2 regions of the Staphylococcus sp. aM genome follow, and region 1 is predicted to be linked to the other one. Evidence: predicted binding sites of a transcription regulator. Region 1 holds the regulator's gene; the other holds the start of a gene.

Region 1 (10,070 bases):
TTCTTGCAACAGGTGGTTTAGCATTTGGTGCTACGATTACTAAATCTAAATCAACACGTTCAGCCATTTCTAACGCTTCTTGTTTTGATTTAACACCTATTTGTTCACCATCTTGACCTACTAAACGAAGTTCTTTTGCACGAATTTTCTCATTAATTTGAGTCTGATCTTTTGCTATGGTTGACACCTCCCAGAATTTTACGAAATTGTCCCAAGCAAAAAAGAAGAGCGAGTATCACTACCCGCTCTTCTTCACACATTAATTGTGTAACATGATTAACCTGCCAACTGCTTGTTGCGTCGCTACAGGTGAGAAGCGGGAGCTTCTACTTGGTTCGTTTCGTATTCAACGTTATTAATCATATCAACAATAAATGTATTCGTCAACTACTTTTTTTATTAATCGTGATGTCTTACTTCTTCCATTGACACATCTTGACGTAAATCTACCTGTTCTAATGGGATTTTCTTTGTTTTATATCTTACTTTATGATAAATAAAGAATGCTAAGAATACTGGAATACCCATATAAGTAATAATAAATCTATTTAAATCAAAGTCTCCTGTTTTAATAAAATCGACATCTTGACCTAATATTACGATAATACATAAAAATCCAGCAAATATCGGGCCAAATGGGAATAATTTAGCCGTATATTTTAGTTTAGATTTATCATAATTTTGTTTATCAAATGCACGTCTAAATCTATAATGACTTACAGCTATACCGACCCAAGCAATGAATCCTGTCATACCACTAGCAGCTACGATATATTCATATGCATCACCACTAAAATGTTGTACTGCAAAAATCACTACAACAATAATTCCAGTTACAATTAATGATATGTGCGGCACACCATTTTTATTCGTTTTTGAAAATGAATTAAACGCTAGTTTATCTTTACTCATTGAATATAGCATTCTAGTAGATGCATACATTCCTGAATTACCTGCAGATAATACTGATGTTAAAATAACTGCATTCATAAATGATGCTGCAAATGCAAGTCCAGCATTCTTGAATACTAATGTAAATGGTGATGTAGAGATACTATTTTCTCCACCCATAAGTGCACTACTATCATAAGGTATTAACATACCAATGATGAATATAGCTAATATATAAAATAATAATATTCTCCAGAATACTTGTTTAATAGCTTTTGGAACGGCTCTTTCAGGATTTTCAGATTCCCCTGCTGTTATCCCTATCAATTCAGTACCTTGGAATGAGAAACCAGCAACTAGGAATACCCCTAATATTGAAAGTAAGCTCCCTCCTAAGTTGCCACCAAGGATTGGGCCGCTTCCTTTAGTAAACGTTTCAAAACCAACGAATTTACCGCCCATAATACCTACAATAGTTAATAAACCTATCACAATAAATATGATGACAGTAACAACTTTTATTAGTGCAAACCAATATTCACTCTCACCATATACTCGAACTGACAATGAGTTAAGTGCAAAGATAATTACTAAAAATATACAACTCCAGACCCAAGCAGGCACACTTTGCATTGGGGACCAATATTGTATGACTTGCGCGGCAATTGTTACATCTGCAGCTACAGTAATAACCCAGTTAAACCAATAATTCCATCCTAATGCAAATCCAAGTGATGGATCTACAAATCGTGTGGCGTAAGTACTAAATGATCCTGAAACTGGTAAATATGTGGCCATCTCGCCAAGTGATGTCATTAAGAAGAATACCATTGCTCCAATAATCGCATATGCAATCAAAGCACCTAATGCTCCAGCACTGTGAATGGCTCCACCCGAAGTCATAAATAGACCTGTACCAATACAACCACCAATGGCTATCATAGATATATGACGGTCTTTTAAACCTCTTTGTATACCTTCGTTTTGACTTTTGTTTTTACTCATAGAAGATTCCTTTCTTTGTATTTAGAGGCAGTTATGATTTTGTTTTATTATTTATTAAAGAAACAACACGTTAAGTTCTATATCTTCATTTATATGACTACACGATACCTCACTTAATCATGTTACTTTTATTTATAAATTTAAAACAAAAAAGTGGCTACATACCTTTAAGATATGCAACCACTTTGCTTTTATCTATATAAGGTAGCACATCACATTCTGTGACAGTACAGTTTCTTTCGAGAACTGTCCCAACAAATCATAATTATGGTTATCACTTGTTTCGGCAATATTACCTTTAACTTGTTCAACATACGTCCCATAAGACTTCTGACAAGCGACTCTTTAATATTGCAACCTCTAACTCAACTTTTTATTTAACTAACTTGTAATATACATGAACTGCGCTTAAATTTCAAGTTTATCTATGCTTTTTCAAACGGATTTCGTCTACTAAATTCCAGATGAATTCATCTTTTTCTAATGTCTCTTGGTCTTGTGAACCATACTTACGAACATTTACTTCATTGTTTTCTACTTCTTTATCTCCTACCACGATTTGGTATGGAATTTTTTGCATTTGAGCTTCACGGATTTTATAACCCATTTTTTCATTACGGTCATCGATTTCAACACGTACGCCTTGAGATTTCAATTCATCTTGTATTGATTTTGCATAGTCGTAATGTAAATCTAAATTAACTGGAATAATTTCTACTTGTTTCGGTGCTAACCAAGTTGGGAATGCACCTTTAGTTTCTTCAGTTAAGAATGCAACAAATCGTTCCATTGTAGATACAACTCCACGGTGTATCACTACTGGTCTATGGTGTTCTCCATCCTGACCAATATATGTCAGTTCAAAACGTTCTGGTAATAAGAAATCTAGTTGTGCTGTAGATAATGTTTCTTCTTTACCCATAGCTGTTTTAACTTGAACATCCAATTTAGGCCCATAAAATGCCGCTTCACCAATAGCTTCTTCGTATGATAATCCTAATTCATCAGCCGCTTCTTTAATCATGTTCTCAGCCTTATTCCACATTTCATCATCATCAAAATACTTTTCTTTATCTTCTGGGTCTCTATAACTTAATCTGAAACGGTAGTCTTCGAATCCAAAGTCTTTATATACATCTTGAATCATGTTAACTACACGTTTGAATTCTTCTTTAATTTGATCTGGTCTAACAAAGATATGTGAGTCATTTAAAGTCATACCTCTTACACGTTGTAGTCCTGATACAGCCCCACTAGCTTCGTATCTGTGCATAGTACCTAATTCGGCAATACGAATAGGTAATTCTCTATAAGAATGTGGTTTATTATTATAAACCATCATATGGTGTGGACAGTTCATTGGACGTAATACCATTTCCTCTGTCTCATCTAATTTCATTGGGGGGAACATATCCTCTTGATAGTGATCCCAATGTCCTGAAGTTTTATATAAATCAACATTTGCTAAAACTGGTGTATATACGTGGTCATATCCCATACTTACTTCTTTATCCACAATATAACGTTCAATTTCACGACGAATTGTAGCACCATTAGGTAACCATAGTGGTAAACCTGCACCAACAAGTTGACTATTAGCAAATAATTCTAAATCTTTACCGATTTTACGATGATCACGTTCCTTACGTTCTTCCAACATTTCTAAATGTGCTTTTAAATCTTTTTTATCAAAGAACGCAGTACCGTAAATACGTTGTAGCATTTTATTATTACTATCTCCACGCCAGTACGCGCCAGCTGTTGATAATAATTTAAATTCTTTTATTTTAGACGTAGATGGTACATGAACCCCTCTACATAAATCAGTAAATTCCCCTTGAGAATATAATGTCACATTTTCATCTTCAGGTATTGCATCAATTAATTCTAATTTGTATGGATCATCTTTGAAGAATGCTTTAGCTTCATCCCTAGTAACTACTTTTCTTTCGATTTTATGATTCTCATCAACAATTTTTTTCATTGTTTTTTCAATTTTTTCAAAGTCATCTGATGAAATTTTTTCTTCAGTATCAAAATCATAGTAGAAACCGCCTTCGATGACAGGACCTACACCAAATTTAACATCCCCGTATAAACGTTTTAATGCTTGAGCCATCAAATGTGCAGTTGAATGACGCAATACTTCTAATGCTTCATCACTACCTGGTGTAACGATTTCAATTTCACCATCTTCTTCTAACGGTCGTGTTAAATCTACCATTTGTCCATTAAATTTACCTGCAACTGCCTTTTTACGTAGCCCTGGACTAATTGATTGCGCTATATCTTCAGTAGTAGTGCCTTTATCAAATGCCTTTGAATTACCATCTGGAAATTGAATATTAATTTGATCCATACTATTACCTCCTAAATTATAAAAATCATATCGTTGACTTATTGAATAAAAATCAATGTAAAAGTGTAGAGAAAATAAAAAAATCCCGCCCCTGAATCAGGGACGAGATTGTCGTGGTACCACCCTAGTTAAGCGTTAAAACCTTACTCATTTAAAAATAAGTTATTTAACGACTTCTCTACATAAGATAACGGTCTTGAGCCGAGTATTCATTACAAATACCATGCATTAAAGTAGTAATAATTTAATATATTAACCGTATTCTCATCAATCAACGGCTTTCTGTGTAACAGTGATTAAATTATCATGTCTTCAACAGTTTCAACGATTTAGATTTGATTCTATTATACAACATTTTATGAAAATATCAATTGTTTCTAAAGTTTTCACCTTTCAAGAAATAAGGTGTGGATAATGTTTTAATGCGTTCAATAATTCTAGCCGCTTTTGTTTTTTCTGCGCCTTCACGTGTCATTGATAAATGATGTTCTAATTCATCATAACTTAAATTTGAAGTAAAGAAAGTGGGTAATTCATGAACCATTCTGTAATGCAATAAAGGCCCAATAACTTCATCTCTAACCCACGGCGTTACTTCTTCTGCACCGATATCATCTAACATTAATATGTTGGCTTCTCTAATTCTTTGTAGTTTTCTTTCGTAACTACCATCTTTAAACCCACCTTTTAGTGTACGAATGTATTCGGGAAGATAAACTATTGTAGATGGCACTTTTTTAGCTTTAAGTTGATTTGCTATAGCACCTAAAATAAATGACTTTCCAGTACCAAAAGGTCCATACAGATAAAGCCCTTTGACATTTTCACCATTAATTAACTTTTTGCATATATCATTAACTTGCATTGCAATATCCAAACGATTTCGTCCAGTAGTATAAATATCTTTAATTTTTGCATTTAAGGTATCTCTCTGCATATGATGTGATGTAATCAATTGAGAATTAAGTCTTTCTTCATCATATTTTACTTTACATGGACATGGCAAATAGCGAATTTTAATGCGTTCGTTTTCAATATATAATTCTGGCACATGACCTTTAACAAAGTTAGGACACTCATTATAATTATGCCCATCATAGTGCTTTTGTTGGTCTTTATATTCTTGTAGGACGTTTAAGTCTTCATCAATCATAGCATTGGTTAGTTCTGATTGGTGTTCATTTAAAAATTGCTTCACATCAGGATCATTTACAACCTGTTGACGTATTTTAGCAATTCTCTTTTCGAAATCTTTATTTGAACCTACAATATTCTTAAAGCTTTCCATCTAATCCTCCTCCCAATCTTTATTTAATTGTTCTAAGAATGCTTGTCTATCCTTTTCAAATTGATCGTCTTTTTCATCTTTTGAAAGTGCTGTAGCGTTTGGATTATCTCTTTCTTCTAACCATTTAGGCGTTTTCTCCCTAGAAACCAATTTACTTTTACGATTATAGCCTTGATATGATTGTGATTTATTCTCGTTTGATGGTTTAGGTTGATTAACTTTCAAGGCATATTCATAAGCTTGCTTAGCCGTTGTTATACCTTTCTTTTTCCAATTTGAAGCAATTTCAAAAATATAAGATTTGGGTAATTTCATATCTTCTTTAAGCATAACAAATTGTAATAAGATGTTAATAACACCGAAGTTCATTTTTTCTCTATGAATTAATTCTTCAATCATATTTTTTTGAGATAATGTTGGTTCTGATTCAGACCAAGATGCTAACATATCAATCGGACTCGTCTGTTCTAACAGTTGAAGCCATTGTTCCGTGTCATTTTCAGGATCAGGAATTTCATTATTTTGGGTCGAAATGTCACTGTGTTTAATGTTTTTATTCAATTCTAACTTAGGTAATTGATTTTCATGTTCTATTAAATAATAAGAACGTGCCTGTTTACGCATCTCTTCAAAAGATAATTGCTGCGCACTTGTAATTGAATTCAATATAATATGTTTCATCGCATCAGCCGTTAAACCATATAAAGTTGCGAGTTGAACAATTAGACTTTTAGCATCCTTTGTCACTATTTCATTTGAGATGAAATGGTTATGTAACATCTGTTTCAACATATCAAAATCAAAAGATTCATTAGATAAATCCAATCCTTGATATTCACTCGCTTTAGGTATATTTTGTGTATCGATATCTAATATTCTATTGGGTACTTTAAAGACATCTGTAAACTTTCTGGTTGTTTGCTGATACTGTGATAAATCTCTAAAAGTTTGTTCAAAATGTTTCTTTAGAACCTGATATCTTTTTTTATCAACTTCACTATATAAAAATACAGATAACATAGGATCATTGAAAAATTGAGATGGTGACGGAGGTTGAATCAATTGATATATAAAATGTGTTTGTTGTTCATCATGTTTTACAAATGATTTCATCAAACCAATGGCTTCTAATAAATCCATTTGATTTCTAAAGTCGATTAAATTTTCTTTAAGTTCATTCATAATGACATAATGGGTGAGTGGTTGCTCAACATCATTTGAAAATTGATGCATAAAGTGATATAAACCAATTGCTTGAGGCCCAATTAAAGGTGTAAACAGTCGATTTAATATTTCAAGATGCTGTGAATTTAAATAAAAATCTTGAATCACTTCAAAACTATCTTGTGGTCTTAAACCTAATTCAAAGGAATTTAACCCCATTTATAAATCACTCCGTTTATTATCATTCAGAATACCTTGCATTGAAGCTAACAGTTGGTCAATATCTTTAAACTCTTTATAAACAGAGGCAAAGCGAACATAAGAAACTTGATCTACATGCATTAATAAGTTCATTACATGTTCTCCAATTTCTCTAGATGAAATCTCAGTATGCCCCTCATCTCTTAATTGCCACTCCACTTTATTAGTTATATCCTCTAGTTGTTGATATCTCACTGGACGTTTTTCACATGATCTAACTAATCCATTCAAGATTTTTTCTCTTAAAAATTGTTCTCTAGTTCCATCCTTTTTCACTACTATTAATGGACTCACTTCTATATGTTCGAATGTTGTAAACCTTGTACCACAATTTTCACATTCTCTTCTTCGACGAATCGCGTTCGCATCTTCTGCATGACGTGAATCTACTACTCTTGAATGTGTTGAATTACATTTTGGGCATTTCATGATTGTCACCCTTTTCTATTTAGATTATTCTCAATTATACTATAAATTCACACGTTACAAAAGAAAGCACCTTTTAAATTATATGTCTAAAAGTGTAAACTAATTTATATCATTAAATATAACAACCTAAATAAAAAATGTGACATTTTCAAAAATGATGTTAAAGTCAACTTTTTTCTATTTAATTTCTAGATAACTTTGGCATCTACATTTTATTTTGAACAAAAAACTGCCAATCTAACCTTCATATTAAAGATTAGACTGACAGTCTCTTAAAAATTAATTTTACACAGCTTCTACTGTTTTATGAGATTCTATCAACTTACCAATTTGCTCTGCTACTTCAACAACTCTATTTGAATATCCCCATTCATTATCATACCAAGCGATTACTTTAACTTTATTATCGCCCATAACCATTGTTGATTGTGCATCAATTACTGCAGAATTAGGATTTGTATTAAAATCTACTGAAACAAGTGGTTCACTTTCTACATCCAATACACCATCTAAATTTGCATTTTTGAAAGCGTCATTAATTTGATCAGCTGTTACATTTTGTTCTAAATCTACTACTAAGTCTACAAGAGAAACGTTTTTAGTTGGTACTCTTAATGCCATTCCATGTAATTTACCTTCTACTTCAGGTAGCACTTCTTTTAATGCTTTAGCTGCGCCTGTAGATGTCGGAATAATACTTTCATTACATGAACGTGCTCTACGCAAATCTTTATGCGGATTATCAATATTCTTTTGGTCATTAGTAATTGCGTGTACTGTAGTCATCAGACCGTTCACGATACCAAATTCATCATTTAATACTTTTGCAACTGGGCCAATACAGTTAGTTGTACATGATGCATTACTGAAAATATCGAATTTATTAACATCTAATTTATCATCATTGACACCTTTCACAATCATTTGAACATGGCCACCTTTAGATGGACCTGTTAATAATACTTTTTTTGCACCTGCGTTGATATGTGCAATAGCTTTATCACCATGATTGAATTTACCAGTTGCTTCGATGACAACATCTATATCAAGTTCTTTCCAAGGTAAGTTTTCAGGATTTCTATCAGAAACTAATTTGATATCTTGGTTTTTATAACGAATGCCATTTTCAATGGCTTCTACCTTCTCATCGTACTTACCATGAGTTGTATCATAATTGATAAGATGTGCAATTGTTTCTGGAGGGTAACTTGCATTAATTGCCTTTACGCTTAAGTTTTCATTTTTCAATGCAATTCTTAATACCATTCTACCTATTCTACCCATACCGTTAATTGCTATATTCGTTGTCATTTAAAGCACCCCTTGACCATTAATTTATATGTTATACTTTATGGCATTAGTATAACATAATAAATTACATTTGAAAGCGTTTACCAAAACTTTACAAATACAAATTTTAATCAAACTTAATAAGAATTAGTTATTAAATAACAATGAATTTAAGATTATCAAAACTAAAAAAACAGAAAATTTCTAAAGTAAGTATTCACATAATAAAACCCTAAGGCATTTATTAATGTCTCAGGGTTAATAAAAATCTCTTTTTGAATTATTTCTCGATAAAACCTTTTTCACTAAGCAACCGTTCTAAATTTTGCTTTAGTTCTAGTTTATCTCCAAGATTATCAATCACATGATCTGCCATTCTACTTTTCTTATCAATAGATATTTGGCTATATACTCTTGCTTTTGCTTCCTCTTGAGTTAAATCATTTCTTTCCATTAAACGATCGATTTGAATACTTTCTGATGTGTAAACAAGCCATACTTCATCAACAGTATCTTGCAATTCATTTTCATATAAAAGAGGAATATCCATAATAACATTATGGCCTTCTTTTAAAAATTGTTGCTTCTTTTCTTCCATTATTTCTCTAACTATAGGATGGACTATTTCATTTAACTTAATACGTTCACCTGGATAATTAAATACTAAATCACCCATATATTTTCTGTCCATCTCACCATTTTCATCAATAGCTTCATCGCCAAAAACTTCTCTTACTTTCTCTATACCTGGTGTTCCTTTAGCAACTGCTTCTCTTGCAGCTGTATCAGCATCTACTACTTTAAAACCAAATGCAGTTAACAATTCAGATACAGTTGATTTACCTGATGCGATACCACCAGTAAGTCCTATTACTTTTGACATATTTTCACGCTTCCTTTATTTCTGACAAGTCGGGCAATAGTGACTATTTCTAGATGCGATGACTTGAGTTTCAATTGAGTGCCCACATACCTTGCAATATTTTTGTTTATATACATTCAGATGTAACTGCATTTCCCCTGTTTTACCATCAGCATGACGATAATCGGAAATGCTAGTTCCTCCGTATTTAATACCCTCATTTAATACAGATCGAACATGATAAAACACCATTTCTTTTTCTTGATTTGATAATTCTTGTGTTAGTCTATTAGGTAAAATACCTGCTCTAAATAGCGCTTCACATGCATAAATGTTTCCACAGCCAGATATAACTTTATGATCTAAAATCACTTGTTTAATCGGTTTTTTAGAATAATTCTTTTTATTCGTACAATCTAAAAAATGTTGCAGTGCTTCTTCGTCAAAGGGTTCCGGAGCTATGCTCAAAAATGAAGGATATGAATCAAAACTACTCACATTTCTAATTTCCCCAAAGCGAC
Region 2 (7,175 bases), 880 kb from region 1:
AAATTGTCGTATGGATGAGTGGTTGAGCTCCTGTTTTTACGAGTTCGCTTATTGTTATTATTGGTTATTATTTTGATCAGGGAATGTGAGTAATTTGATGGCATTTGGTAATACTTCAACATTTATAGGTGTCTCTAAAGCAATTTCACCATCAATATCAATTTTCATGTTAGGTTCAGTAGTGAGCCTAATTTGTTTACCAGAGATGTGATCAATGCCTTGTGTAATTTCATTCCAATTCATACTGTCACGCTTTTTAAAGATATCATTTAGGATACTGAAACTTTGATCATCAAAGATAAAAGTATTTAATTGACCATCTTGTGGAGATAAATCAGTTAAAGGAATTCTACTGCCACCAATATTAGGACCATTTGCGATAAGTATCATAGATGTATTACCGGATTTTTCTTCGCCATCAATTGATAGTGTGAAATCAAACTTGCTAGGGTCCATTAATGTTTTAACAGTGGAACCAATATAGCTCAGTTTACCAAAGATGTCTTTAGAACCGTCTTGTACATTTTCAGCATTTTGTACTATTAGGCCTAATCCCACGAAATTAAGTGCATACATATCATTAATTTTCATTACATCATATGTTTGTATATGTGAAGATAATAATTGCTGACTAGCTAATGTATGATTTGGATTGAGGTTTAATGTTTTAGTAAAGTCATTGAATGTGCCACCTGGAATAATGCCAATAGGTAAATCTAAGTCATTCTCCATTACGCCATTGATCAATTCATTAACGGTACCATCGCCACCTAATATGAATAACACGTCTATATCGTCTCCGTATTGTCCATTTTTAATAGATTGGCAATAGCCTTTGATATCCCCTTCATTTTCACTTAATTGAATGGAAAAGTGTTTACACATAGAACTTAGAGACTTTGTCACTTCACCTAGCCCTTGGTAGATATCTTTTAAGCCACTGTGTTCATGATAGAATAACACACCATGATTATATTTTTTTGTCATCGTCTATACCTACTTTCCTTAAGTTCTTGTTTAATATATTTCAATACCCACTTTTATAGGTAATCAATGAAATTTTAGAGTGATTTTTATTATAAACTAAAAAAGCAGTAAGCCGAATTATTTCGACTTACCGCTTACATTGTCATCTATTATCTTATACCTCTCATTGCTTTCACAATTTTTGGTGAGAAGGCTAAAATGACTAATGTAATGACAATTACTGTAGTACCTAAGAATATAAAGTAATTCGTTTGACCTAATGGATCGATTAATTTAACTAATGTACCGTTAAATGATTGAGCTGATGCATTAGTTAATAACCATAAACTCATCATTTGAGCGTTAAAAGCTTTTGGTGCTAACTTAACTGCAGCACTATTACCAGTAGGTGATAAACATAACTCACCAACAACACAAATGATGTATGAAAGAATAACCCAGTTTACTGAGAAATGAGCACTTCCATAAATGTTACCGATTAATCCCATTAAGATATAAGAGATACCAGCCAAACCGGCACCAATGACGAATTTAATAGGTAAACTTGGTTGACGTTTGCCTAATTTTTGCCAAATTAATGAAACAACAGGTGCAAATAATAGGATGAAAAGTGGGTTGATAGATTGGAAAATTGTTTCACCGAAATTCGTTTTCCATCCTAATAGATTTAATTTCATATCTGAATGTTCAATACCATAAATGTTAAGTACATTTGAACCTTGTTCTTGAATAGCCCAGAACACCATACCTAAAATAAATAATGGAATAAAGGCTTTAACTCTTGAACGTTCTACATCCGTAACATCTTTACTTCTAATCATAATTGTAAAGTATGAAACTGGTAATACGATACCAAGTACTAAAACAGTATTACTTACTAAGTTAAATGATAATGTATTCGTTAAGTATGTAACGATAAGTACAACGATAATAATGGCTACAATACCACTAACAATTGCAGTGTATTTTTTCTTTTCATCGGGTGATAGTGGGTTTGTTGGTGTCATACCAACACGACCTAAATTTTTACGGTTAAATAATACGTACCAAACTAAACCTAATGCCATACCAATAGCTGCAATTAAGAATCCGCCATGGAAGTTTTTGACATTTAAAAATTGTTGCAGAATGATAGGTGAAATTAATGCACCAAAGTTTACTGACATATAGAAAATAACGAAACCTGCATCCATACGTGTATCATCTTTAGTATATAATCTACCAACAATATTAGAAATGTTTGGTTTCATCATCCCAGAGCCAATAATAATAAAGAACATTGATGCGAACAATCCAATCATTGCGAACGGCAAACTTAGACAAATATGTCCAATAATGATGAGCACTGCACCAATTAAAGTGGCGCCTCTTGTACCTGTAATTCTGTCAGCAATCCAACCACCTGGAATACATGACATATAGATTAATGCTCCATATACTGACATGATTGACATTGCCGTTGTTCTATCAATACCTAATCCATGATTTGCAATGGAATAGTACATATAGAATAACAACATTGCACGCATGCCATAATAACTGAACCTCTCCCAAAATTCTACGAAGAATAAAACACCTAAACCTCTAGGATGTCCAAAAAATCCTGTTTGTGGAATTTCTTGAACTGCCTGTTCATGGGAATTATTTGCTTTCATATAATCATCCCAACCTTTCTGTTCCCTTAACACTAACGTTATATTGTTTTTTAAAAATTGTACTATTGAAATTAAAAAGTTGCAATAATATTCTAAAAATTATAAATAAGAAAATTCTGTCAATTCCTTCGAATTAATTATATGAAATATTCATATAAAATTGAGACTCATTAATTTAATGAACTATAGTACTAATACATATAAAAATACGCTTTAACTTAATAAAGTGCAAGAGTTTTTTGAAAATTAAATAAAAAACTTTAGCACAATTTGAAATTATCTTTGTAAGATGTTTTCAATGTACTAAAGTTTATAATTGATAATCACTGTAAAATTAGCGATTGTCTATATTTTCAGGATACATATCATGATTCATCATTCTATGCTCCGCCATTTTTTCATATTTTGAATTTGGGCGGCCATAATTTGTATAAGGATCAATGGAGATACCGCCACGTGGTGTGAATTTACCCCATACTTCAATGTAATGAGGATCCATTAAGTCAATTAAATCATTCATAATGATATTCATACAATCCTCATGAAAGTCACCATGGTTTCTAAAGCTAAATAAATATAATTTTAATGATTTAGATTCAACCATTTTAATGTTAGGGATGTATGAAATATAAATTGTTGCGAAATCCGGTTGTCCTGTAATAGGGCATAGTGATGTGAACTCTGGACAATTAAACTTCACAAAGTAATCTCTACCTTGATGTTTATTATCAAATGTTTCTAAAACATCTGGTCTGTAATCGAAGTTATAAGTATTATTTTGGTTACCTAGTAATGTTATATCTTGTAATTCATCATTTTGACGTCCTTGTGCCAAATGAATCACTCCTTATCATATGATTAATTTTGTTGAGTATTAGACTCGCGACGTGCTTTTTCAAACATATAGTAACTTGCACTAATAATGACAACATATCCGATTGTTGATAATAAATCTGGTGTTTCGCCAAATAATATGAAGCCGAATATTGCTGTAAATATAATAGAAGCATAAGTAAAGATAGAAATATCTTTTGCTGCTGCGAAACTATAGGCTAGTGTAATTCCAATTTGACCCACTGCCGCTGATAAACCTGCGCCAAATAAATATAAAACTTGTAATTTGTTCATAGGTTCAAAAGTAACGATTGAAAATGGTATAAGTACAACTACTGAGAATAATGAAAAATAAAATACGATGGTATAAGGTGCTTCTCTAGTACTTAAAGCACGGACACATGTATATGCTGATGCAGCAAATATACCTGAAAGTAGCCCAATTAATGCTGGTATAAACGAAGAAGAAAATTCTGGTTTTACAATAAGTAACATACCTAGTATCGCAACGATCATTGCTGAAATTTGATATTTCCGTACTTTTTCATGTAAAAAGATAAAACATAATAATATGGTCCAGAAGGGGTTTAACTTCATTAATGTATCAGCATCACTCAATACCATATGATCAAGTGCATATATATTGAGTAATACACCTATTAACCCGAGTGTAGACCTTGAGATAAGTAATGGTTGGCTACTTAATTTACCAAACATAGGTTGCTTATATTTAAATATGAAGAATAACGGTATGAACATTGCAACTAAATTTCTTGCTAGAGACTTTTGAAATACAGGTAAATCGCCTGATAATCTGAAGAAGACAGACATAAAGCTAAAGCCTATCGCAGATATTAATATTGCAATTATACCTTTGATTTTAGGATTCAATACTATCGCCTCATTCATAAAAGTTTAACGTTATTATAGTAGCATAAATGATGTTGATATGCATAAATGACTTGAAAAAACGTAGGGGGAAATATATAATAAAAATACGAACACATGTTCTATTCAGCGAGGTTATTCTCTAGTTCCAAATCATTTGTGAGATTTAAAATAATTGTATATAACTGAAAACGATTGCAGTTTAATTTTGATTTTCTATTGATTGTATCCTTTATTTTGACGGGGTTGAGCTAGAATCACGAGCTTACGCTTAATGTATATTTTTTTATAAAAAGCAAGTAATTTTAACTGAAAAATTTTTTTATTTTTATTGATGTAAGACTAAAGGTGTAGTGGTGCATGTTTAGAAGAAAAGACGAACATTTGACATAAAACTTTAACTTTAAATAAGTTTAGGTATTATGTATAATGAAACACAGAATATAGTATCGGTATTGATAAACAGACACAATATATTGTGTCTGCAGCAGATACTAATAAAAGGAATAATCTTAATTTAAATGCAAAATGACACTAGTAATAATAGAATAATCTCTCGTTTACGGTGTTTCCGCACAAAATGTTTACTTATACTATATAGATCTACATTTCAAATCAACCACAATATCTTGTGGTTCAAAATAAAATCTAATATCAAGATAAGGTCATATAGTTTTTATAAACTTTTCTTTTAGTGACTCATTTCATTCTACAACACTATATTTTGTAGGAAGCTTTCCTGTTATGATGGGAGAACTTCTTTTTTAATTGTTTAAAGATTGGTGAAAGAAGGCGATCCAATGAAAGTAGTATATTTCTCATTTTCAGGTAATGTACGCAGATTTATTAAACGTGCTGAAATCGAAAATGTAATGGAAATTACATCAGATAATTGTACGGATCCTATTAATGAACCATATATTTTAGTTACTGGAACAATAGGTTTTGGTGAAGTACCACAACAAGTACAATCATTTCTAGATGTAAATCATTCATATCTTAGAGCGGTAGCTGCCAGTGGTAATAGAAACTGGGGTCAAAATTTTGCTAAAGCAGGGCGCTCTATTTCTGAAGACTATAATGTACCGTTGTTAATGAAGTTTGAAGTGCAAGGCACTAATAAAGACGTTATCGAATTTAAAAACAAGGTGGGTAATTTTAATGAAAACTATGGACGAGAAGAAGTACAATCACATTGAATTAAATAATGAAGTTACAAAACGAAAAGATAATGGTTTTTTCAATTTAGAAAAAGACCAAGAAGCGCTCAAAGTATATTTGGAAGAAATCCACGACAAAACGATTTATTTCGATAGCGAAATTGAACGTTTACACTATCTTGTAGACAATAACTTCTACTTCAATGTATTTGCAAAATATAGTGATTCAGACTTAGTAGAAATCACAGAATATGCCAAGTCAATAAACTTCCAATTTGCTAGTTATATGTCTGCAAGTAAATTTTATAAAGACTATGCACTTAAAACGAATGATAAACAACAATATTTAGAAGATTATAATCAACACGTTGCCATCGTTTCAATGTACTTAGCTAATGGCGACAAAGATCAAGCGAAACAATTTATTTCAGCCATGGTAGAACAACGTTACCAACCTGCAACACCGACATTTTTAAATGCCGGAAGAGCAAGACGTGGTGAACTAGTTTCATGCTTCTTATTAGAAGTAGATGATAGTTTAAATTCTATCAACTTTATTGATTCAACCGCGAAACAATTAAGTAAAATTGGTGGCGGCGTAGCAATTAATTTATCTAAATTACGTGCACGTGGTGAAGCAATTAAAGGTATTAAAGGTGTAGCTAAAGGTGTACTACCTGTTGCTAAATCACTCGAAGGTGGATTTAGTTATGCAGATCAATTAGGCCAAAGACCTGGTGCAGGTGCTGTATATTTAAATATTTTCCACTATGATGTTGAAGAGTTTTTAGATACTAAAAAAGTAAATGCAGATGAAGATTTACGTTTATCAACTATTTCAACTGGATTAATCGTGCCTTCTAAATTCTTTGACCTAGCAAAAGAAGGTAAAGACTTCTACATGTTTGCACCACACACAGTAAAACAAGAGTACGGTGTGACTTTAGATGATATTGATTTAGAAAAATATTATGATGACATGGTTGCAAACCCTAATGTAGAGAAAAAGAAAAAAGATGCACGTGAAATGTTAAATACCATTGCTCAAACACAATTACAATCTGGTTATCCATATTTAATGTTCAAAGATAATGCGAATAAAGTTCATGCTAATTCAGATATTGGTCAAATTAAAATGAGTAATTTATGTACTGAAATTTTCCAATTACAAGAAACATCTATTATAAATGACTATGGTACAGAAGATGAAATTAAACGAGATATTTCATGTAACTTGGGATCATTGAATATTGTGAATGTCATGGAATCTCAAAAATTTAGAGATTCAGTTCATACAGGTATGGATGCATTAACCGTTGTTAGTGATGAAGCGAATATTCAAAACGCACCTGGTGTAAAAAAAGCTAATAGTGAGTTACATTCTGTAGGACTTGGTGTAATGAATTTACATGGTTATTTAGCCAAAAATAAAATTGGTTATGAGTCAGAAGAAGCTAAAGATTTCGCTAATATTTTCTTTATGATGATGAACTATTATTCAATTGAACGTTCAATGCAAATTGCTAAAGAACGTGGAGAAAAATACCTTGATTTTGATAAATCAGATTATGCAAATGGAAAATATTTCGAATTCTATACTTCACAAGAATTTGAACCACAATTTGAAAAAGTACGCGAATTATTCAAAGGT

What was found. The regulator NrdR, encoded in region 1, represses ribonucleotide reductase genes. The targets are predictions, from matches to a motif close to AACACNATATATNGTGTT.
Region 2: nrdI (class Ib ribonucleoside-diphosphate reductase assembly flavoprotein NrdI) is a predicted target of NrdR. The motif match lies at 4,983-5,000, and genes of this name have one in related genera.

The regions. Positions count from the first base shown of each region.
Region 1 is NZ_CP121447.1:1,141,623-1,151,692, reverse strand. It holds gene infC (translation initiation factor IF-3) at 1-187, opposite strand, end outside; ribosomal protein L20 leader region at 215-338, opposite strand; gene P7F85_RS05695 (amino acid permease) at 400-1,896, opposite strand; lysine riboswitch at 2,094-2,267, opposite strand; gene thrS (threonine--tRNA ligase) at 2,318-4,255, opposite strand; gene dnaI (primosomal protein DnaI) at 4,623-5,543, opposite strand; gene P7F85_RS05680 (replication initiation and membrane attachment family protein) at 5,544-6,926, opposite strand; gene nrdR (transcriptional regulator NrdR) at 6,927-7,397, opposite strand; gene gap (type I glyceraldehyde-3-phosphate dehydrogenase) at 7,683-8,708, opposite strand; gene coaE (dephospho-CoA kinase) at 8,968-9,570, opposite strand; gene mutM (bifunctional DNA-formamidopyrimidine glycosylase/DNA-(apurinic or apyrimidinic site) lyase) at 9,586-10,070, opposite strand, start outside.
Region 2 is NZ_CP121447.1:2,025,811-2,032,985, reverse strand. It holds gene P7F85_RS10020 (diacylglycerol/lipid kinase family protein) at 58-987, opposite strand; gene P7F85_RS10015 (peptide MFS transporter) at 1,137-2,642, opposite strand; gene queF (preQ(1) synthase) at 2,977-3,477, opposite strand; gene P7F85_RS10005 (DMT family transporter) at 3,501-4,367, opposite strand; gene nrdI (class Ib ribonucleoside-diphosphate reductase assembly flavoprotein NrdI) at 5,165-5,563, shown strand; gene nrdE (class 1b ribonucleoside-diphosphate reductase subunit alpha) at 5,526-7,175, shown strand, end outside.